One region of the Vibrio sp. Of14-4 genome, then DNA from elsewhere that is predicted to be linked to it. Evidence: predicted binding sites of a transcription regulator. Region 1 holds the regulator's gene; each other region holds the start of a gene.
What was found. The regulator CRP, encoded in region 1, controls carbon source genes, mostly activating them, when cyclic AMP is high. The targets are predictions, from matches to a motif close to TGTGANNNNNNTCACA.
Positions count from the first base shown of each region.

Region 2: MHN79_RS03555 (glycogen/starch/alpha-glucan phosphorylase) is a predicted target of CRP. The motif match lies at 1,037-1,052, and genes of this name have one in related genera.
Region 3: cdd (cytidine deaminase) is a predicted target of CRP. The motif match lies at 1,261-1,276, and genes of this name have one in related genera.

Region 1 is NZ_JAKRGI010000014.1:58,088-60,362, forward strand. Features, by position in the region: gene MHN79_RS14345 (phosphoribulokinase) at 1-408, shown strand, start outside; gene crp (cAMP-activated global transcriptional regulator CRP) at 651-1,283, shown strand; gene MHN79_RS14355 (amino acid ABC transporter substrate-binding protein) at 1,409-2,275, shown strand.
Region 2 is NZ_JAKRGI010000002.1:282,448-284,722, forward strand. Features, by position in the region: gene malT (HTH-type transcriptional regulator MalT) at 1-695, opposite strand, end outside; gene MHN79_RS03555 (glycogen/starch/alpha-glucan phosphorylase) at 1,230-2,275, shown strand, end outside.
Region 3 is NZ_JAKRGI010000001.1:459,725-461,999, forward strand. Features, by position in the region: gene MHN79_RS02110 (HD-GYP domain-containing protein) at 1-170, shown strand, start outside; gene cdd (cytidine deaminase) at 216-1,103, opposite strand; gene MHN79_RS02120 (CidB/LrgB family autolysis modulator) at 1,349-2,026, opposite strand; gene MHN79_RS02125 (CidA/LrgA family protein) at 2,026-2,275, opposite strand, start outside.

The DNA of each region.
Region 1 (2,275 bases):
CCTATCGTCAACCTTGAATGGATTCAAAAATTCGTGCGTGACACCCGAGACAGAGGACATTCACGAGAGGCCGTGATGGACTCGATTGTTCGCTCAATGGATGATTATCTTAATTACATCACACCACAGTTTTCTCGTACTCATATTAACTTCCAGCGAGTACCTACCGTCGATACATCAAACCCACTCAACGCCAAAGGTATCCCAAGCCTTGATGAGAGTTTTGTTGTCATCCGCCTTCGGGGAATAAAAAATGTCGACTTCCCATACCTACTGGCAATGATAGATGGCTCATTTATGTCACGTCACAACACCATAGTTGTACCCGGTGGAAAGATGAGTTTTGCAGTCGAATTGATAGTTAGGCCAATACTTCAGCAGTTGATAGAAACGGGAAAAATTGGTTAAGACTTACTTTGTATACAGGATTACTTTTGATTGCGTGATCAGGCGCACATTTTTGTACACAAAATAGCCAAGTGAAGGCGATTAAAATCAAGAAATCAATTCAAAAAAAAGATACTATTTGAAACAGAAACAAAGATGGCTTGCAGCATTTGAAAAGTGCTCTTATCCTAATAAGTCTTGATTCAAGGCTTAGCTAAAACATGGAAAGAAGCAAGCGTACCCTGCAGAGGAAGTGAGATATTATGGTTCTAGGTAAACCTCAAACTGATCCAACATTAGAATGGTTCCTTTCACACTGTCATATTCATAAGTACCCATCTAAGAGCACACTGATACACGCTGGTGAGAAAGCGGAAACGCTTTACTACATAGTTAAAGGTTCAGTTGCGGTACTTATTAAGGACGAGGAAGGCAAGGAAATGATCCTGTCGTACCTAAACCAAGGTGACTTTATCGGTGAGCTTGGTTTGTTCGAAGAAGACCAAGAACGCACAGCGTGGGTTCGAGCAAAATCACCTTGTGAAGTGGCAGAAATTTCTTTCAAGAAATTCCGTCAGCTTATCCAAGTCAACCCTGATATCCTAATGCGCTTGTCGGCTCAAATGGCAAGTCGTTTGCAGGTAACCAGTCAAAAAGTCGGAGATCTTGCTTTCCTTGACGTAACTGGCCGTATCGCTCAGACACTGCTGAATCTTGCCAAACAACCAGATGCCATGACGCACCCTGACGGCATGCAAATCAAGATCACACGTCAAGAGATTGGCCAGATAGTTGGCTGTTCACGCGAAACAGTAGGTCGCATCTTAAAGATGCTTGAAGAGCAAAACCTAATTTCTGCACATGGTAAAACGATCGTCGTCTACGGCACTCGATAACCATTGTTCTATACATAAAGCCGAGTTCATGATTGGACTCGGCTTTTTTTCTTATTTGTTAATTAGCTTGCTCTATCCTAACCTTAGTTTGAATTTCAACCGTAATTTTCAGGCAGGATGGACTCATGATTTTAAAGCTACTTTCTTCTCTGGTATTGGCTTTCAGCCTAGTTTTTTCATCAATCTCAATTGCCCAAACGACCATTATTCACCCTATCCCACGGGAAGGTTCTGAGCTAGACCAGTACGCTATCGACCTCATTCAGTTTCTTGTGGATAAATCAGGCGAAGGCATTTTGCTCCAACCTTACAAAACACCTGTTGACTCACAATCACGTAAAGTCACTCTGCTCAAAGAAGGCAAAATTACGGTAGATTGGCTAGGCGCCGATAAGACCCTTGAGCAAGAGCTACTTCCTATTCGCTACCCAGTTTTTCGAGGCCTCCTTGGCCATCGTATTTTTATCACCAATAAAACCACTGCAGCCAAACTAGGCAGCATAAACAGCATAGAGGAATTGCGTAAGCTTGGTATGATACAGGGGCAAGGCTGGGCAGATGTAAAGGTCTTAAAGTCCGGCGGATTTAAAGTGAGAGAAGTACCCAGCTTTGATAATATCTTTCGTATTGTTGATAGCGAGCGTACCGATTTATTCCCACGAGCCGTTATCGAACCCTACAGCGAAGTTGCCCAGCGCAGTCAATTATCCAACCTAGTGGTTGATGACAAACTGATGCTGATTTACCGCTTTCCTATGCTGCTGTTTGTGAGCCCTAAGAATCCTGAGGTAGCAGCTACGCTAAAAAAAGCATTTGAAGCTTCATACCAAGATGGTTCATTTGTTGAGTTCTTTGAAAAAGCACCTCTAGTGAAAAAAACCTTCGAACAAGCGGGCATAAAAAGCAGAAAAGCGTTTAGTATAGATAACCCCCACCTAAGCGAAGAAACGCGTTCGATCCCAGACCAATATTGGCTTAGCGTAACAGAATAG
Region 2 (2,275 bases), on a different contig from region 1:
TGACTCAGTGTTTGAAGTGCAATTAGCTGCATTGCTGATGGCCAACCTTCTACGTAGTCACGTATGTTACTCACGACAACATTATCGACATTCCCTGATATTCGAGCACTGAAAAAGCGGTTGGTTTCCTCGTAGTCAAAAGCGAGAAACTCATGACCAATTTCTATCATTAAATCGCGAACTCTTAGATTTGCCGTGCCAATAGGTGGCGTCGATCGGCTGGTGACAACCAAAGTAAGGTTGTCGGGCATGTGTTTGATCAAAAATCGCAATGCTGCGTGGATTTCAGTGTTAGAAATGAGATGAAAATCATCAAGAACGAGATAACACTCTTGGTTACAATGGACAAGTTCAGAACAGACTTGGCTAAATAGCGAATCAAGAGAAGAGAACTGCCTCTTCTCGGCGAGTTTTTGTGAAACAGAGCAGGTGTTATGAGTTGCTTTATTTAACGCTTTTAGTAAATAGTTGACGAAGCGAAAGGCGTCGTTGTCGCTTTCATCAATGTTATACCAGCCGACATGTGGCTTATCGATTAACCACTGTGAGGCCATTGTCGTCTTTCCGTATCCTGCGGGAGAGCGAAAAAGTATCAACTTGTAGCAGTGTGCGTTATGCAGCAAATCGAGAACTCGCGGTCGAGTAATCGCATGGTGCAAACGACCTGGGCGAGTTAGCTTAGAAGGAATCCACATCTTTTTTCCCCTGTGCTCTAATAATCATAACAAGGATGTATCTTTGGAGCTCGTCTGATAATGACATCGATGTTACTTGAGAACTTCGGAAGCCGTTATTGGTCAGCCACCATACTTTTGCACATTTCACACTTTGAATTCATCTACGCCCTAAAATTGGGAGGTGAATCACTTATAAGAGGCTCTATAGCTGTACCGAATGCCAAAAATTGCACCTATCTTGATGAAAGTTGCGCGGTCAAAGGAGATATTTTGTGATCAGATATGCATATTAATTAATTTGTTAAAATTTTGTCCCTTGGCGGCATCAAACAAAGATTATGGTTAAACACGTTGTGCGATGTGATCTTTATCACCGCCAGTTACTGTGGGCCTAGTGTATTTGGGAGTTAGATCACTGAGGTTAAGCGTAGTAAGATTCTACGCCCTACCTCCTCCTCCTAAAAGGCTTTGGAATTAGGAGGATGTTGCCGTTATTGCGTCATTGCACGATATCGCTGAAATGGATTAACCCCGATAGATGAGAATTCTCCAATGAAACCTACTCAACAGAAAAGTTTTGATACGGCAGCATTTAAGCAAAGCGTTAAGAAACATTTAACGTCAACTTATGCTACGACAGAAGAAAGGGCCAGTAGCCGTTCTTGGTATTTAGCTATGGGAAGTGCGCTGGCTGAACTGACAACGTTTGATATGCTTCAAACTGAGCAAGATAACAAGATTAACAACGCGAAAAGTGTTAATTATTTATCGCTTGAGTTTCTAATTGGCCGTTTGACGGGTAATAACTTAATTAGCCTTGGACTGTATGAGCAGGTTAGTCAGGCAATGACAGAGCTGGGACAAAGCTTGACCGATCTTCTGGAAGAAGAGCGAGATCCATCATTGGGAAATGGAGGATTGGGCCGGTTGGCAGCTTGCTTTATGGATTCTTTGGCAGCGCAAGAATTTCCAACTGTTGGGTATGGCCTCCATTATGAATATGGCTTATTTAAGCAATCTTTTGTTGATGGGCATCAACAGGAATCGCCTGATGCTTGGCGATGTGTTGAAGGTTACCCGTGGGAGATTGCTCGTCCTGAGCTTGCCCAAGAAATTGGTTTTTACGGTCACGTTGAGGTTTATCAAGAAGAGGGCAAAGAAAAGCGGCGCTGGATACCTGGCATGTCTGTAAAAGCTATGCCTTGGGACTTGCCAATTGTCGGTTACCAATCGGATACCGTTTATCCTTTGCGCCTGTGGGAATGTCGAGCAATTGCGCCTTTCTCACTGGCGAGCTTTAACAATGGCGATTATTTTGAAGCTCAGCATGCCCTGATTGATGCTGGGAATATTACCAAAGTCTTATACCCAAATGATAACCACGAGAAGGGAAAGACCTTACGCTTAATGCAGCAGTACTTCCACTCTGCGGCATCTGTGAGAGATATTTTACGTCGTCATGAAGAGGCTGGGCATACGCTAGCGTCTTTGCCCAAGTACGAAACCATTCAATTAAACGACACACACCCAACCATTGCTATTCCAGAGTTGATGCGTATTCTCATTGACGAGAAAGGCCTAGGCTGGGATGAGGCTTG
Region 3 (2,275 bases), on a different contig from region 1:
CGAATGTGAGTGATCCTTTAAAACCGGAAGTGAAGTGCTTTTACTCGCGCAAGTATAAAAGATTTATTGATGTTAAGTTCATTGACTTAAAGGATAAACGATACAAAATTGAGAAGGCAATCGCACCATGCGATTTGGAGATTGATGCCAGGTCATTCTTCGATGTTTGATCAATTAGACAAAGGTGGTTTTTATCCACCTCTGTCCTCAATATATCAAAGGCTTAAATAGCTTAATGGAATGTCGGGATCGATAGTGTCCAAAGTAGTTTGTGTTGTATCTAAATGACTGCATGAACCATCCAGTTTTTCTGCCAATGCGACTGATTCTATCTGGCTAAACGACTTTCCATCTAGTAGGAGCTGACAAAGTGCGACTTGAAGCGGGGGCAAACTAGGATTGAAAGCAGCATTCTCAGCGTAGGCGCCTTGGTAAATTTTGCCACCTTTAATCTTGATGCTGACTCCACTATGATTCTTTGTGTATGGTGCGTAGCTTTTATTTAGCGCAGCGACCGCCGATGCAATCATTTCATCATTGTGTTCAGATACAAGTTGGTGATCAGTGTCAGCCATTAAACCAGAAGTTACGCCAAGATCTGCGGGGCCAAAAGAATCTGGCAAATAGCTTTGAAGTGGTTTCTCACTCAGAGCTGGTAGCTGAATCATGAGCCTATCAGCGGTGATCAGTTCATTCATAAACTGGCGGCAATGACCGCAAGGGCTAAAGTTAATGGTAATATCTAAAATGCCTTTCTCACCCTTCATCCATGCATGACTGATGGCCGATTGCTCAGCATGCACGGTCTGGCCTAGTTGAGTTCCTGAAATTTCTAGGTTTGCGCCGAAATACAAACGTCCAGATAAGCCTCGAGCAATCGCGCCAACATAAAAATTTGATATCGAAGCATGAGCATAGGCAGCGGCAAAAGGGAGTAAGGCGACTCTCAAGTCTTGATCAGTAAGTCCCGATAAATCCAAAAGCTTAGAATATTGTTCTTTTGATAGAGTGGCATCAAAGTTTTCAGCCAATAGAATAGGAGATAGGAAGTCTGCAATGCTTGCAGGTGTCTCTGCGAGTGCATGTTCAATGCGGCTTCTCATTATAAATCCTTGTGATGACATTGTTAAACATCTCGGTGCCACACGCTCTTTGTCAATGTGGCGAACTTTGATGCGGCAGACCATTTTATGCCAAGAGGATATTTTTACTGTGATATAGATCATTATTAAAAGTGTAATTCATATGTAAATTACACTATTTGAGTGATCTCACACAGGGTAACGATTGCGTAAATATAAACATGTTTGATTTGAGAACGATACAATTTAAAGATTCATAACCAAATCTATGCCGCTAACCAGATCGCTAGTGTAAAAAATAGCGGTGAAATAATAGATGTAATGACACCTGATAGAACCAAGGCTAAGGAACTAAAAGCAGCATCCTGACCATCTTTTTCAGCGCAGGTTGCGGTGCCAAGTGCATGAGAGACAGTACCCATTGTCAACCCTTTTGCAATAGGGTGAGTAATATTAAGCAGCCCATAGATGGGATAGGCACAAATTGCCCCAAATAAACCTGCCAACATAACCAAGATAGCAGCAATAGATGGCTCTCCGCCGAGATGGCTTGAAATTTCCATGGCGATAGGGGTGGTGACTGATTTGCCTAGTAGGCTGGCAACTAGACTCGGATCAGCTTTTAGGTAGGAAGCAATAAGTGTAGTCGTAAACATAGACATAACGCTGCCTACAACACATGACAGCATAATAATACGCCAATTAGAACGTATCTGAGGAAGCTGCTCATATAAAGGGTAAGCGAGTGCGACTACAGCAGGTTGAAGTAGATAGTTAATCCATTGATTTCCCTCATAGTAAGTATCAAAAGGTACATTGAAATAAATAAGGCAAGGTATGATGATGACAAGGCTGATCAATAGTGGGTTCATCAATGGATTTTTTACCTTTTGGCTAATCCATCGGGCTGATAAAAATACGGTCAAGGTTAAGATTAACCACATTATTTGTTGCCCTCTTTGAGCATGCGATCAAGCATCAAGCCCAATGTGATGAGTACAATGAAACTGCCGCCAATAACACTGGCAAGTACAGGAAATACATTGGCATAAAGCATATCGAAATGCTCCATTAAACCAACACTTACTGGGACAAATAGCAACACCATATAGCGAATGAACAAAGTGGCGCTAGAACGCACCCATTCAGAAGGAACGATTCCACTACTGAGAAGTACAAAAAGAATTAGCATG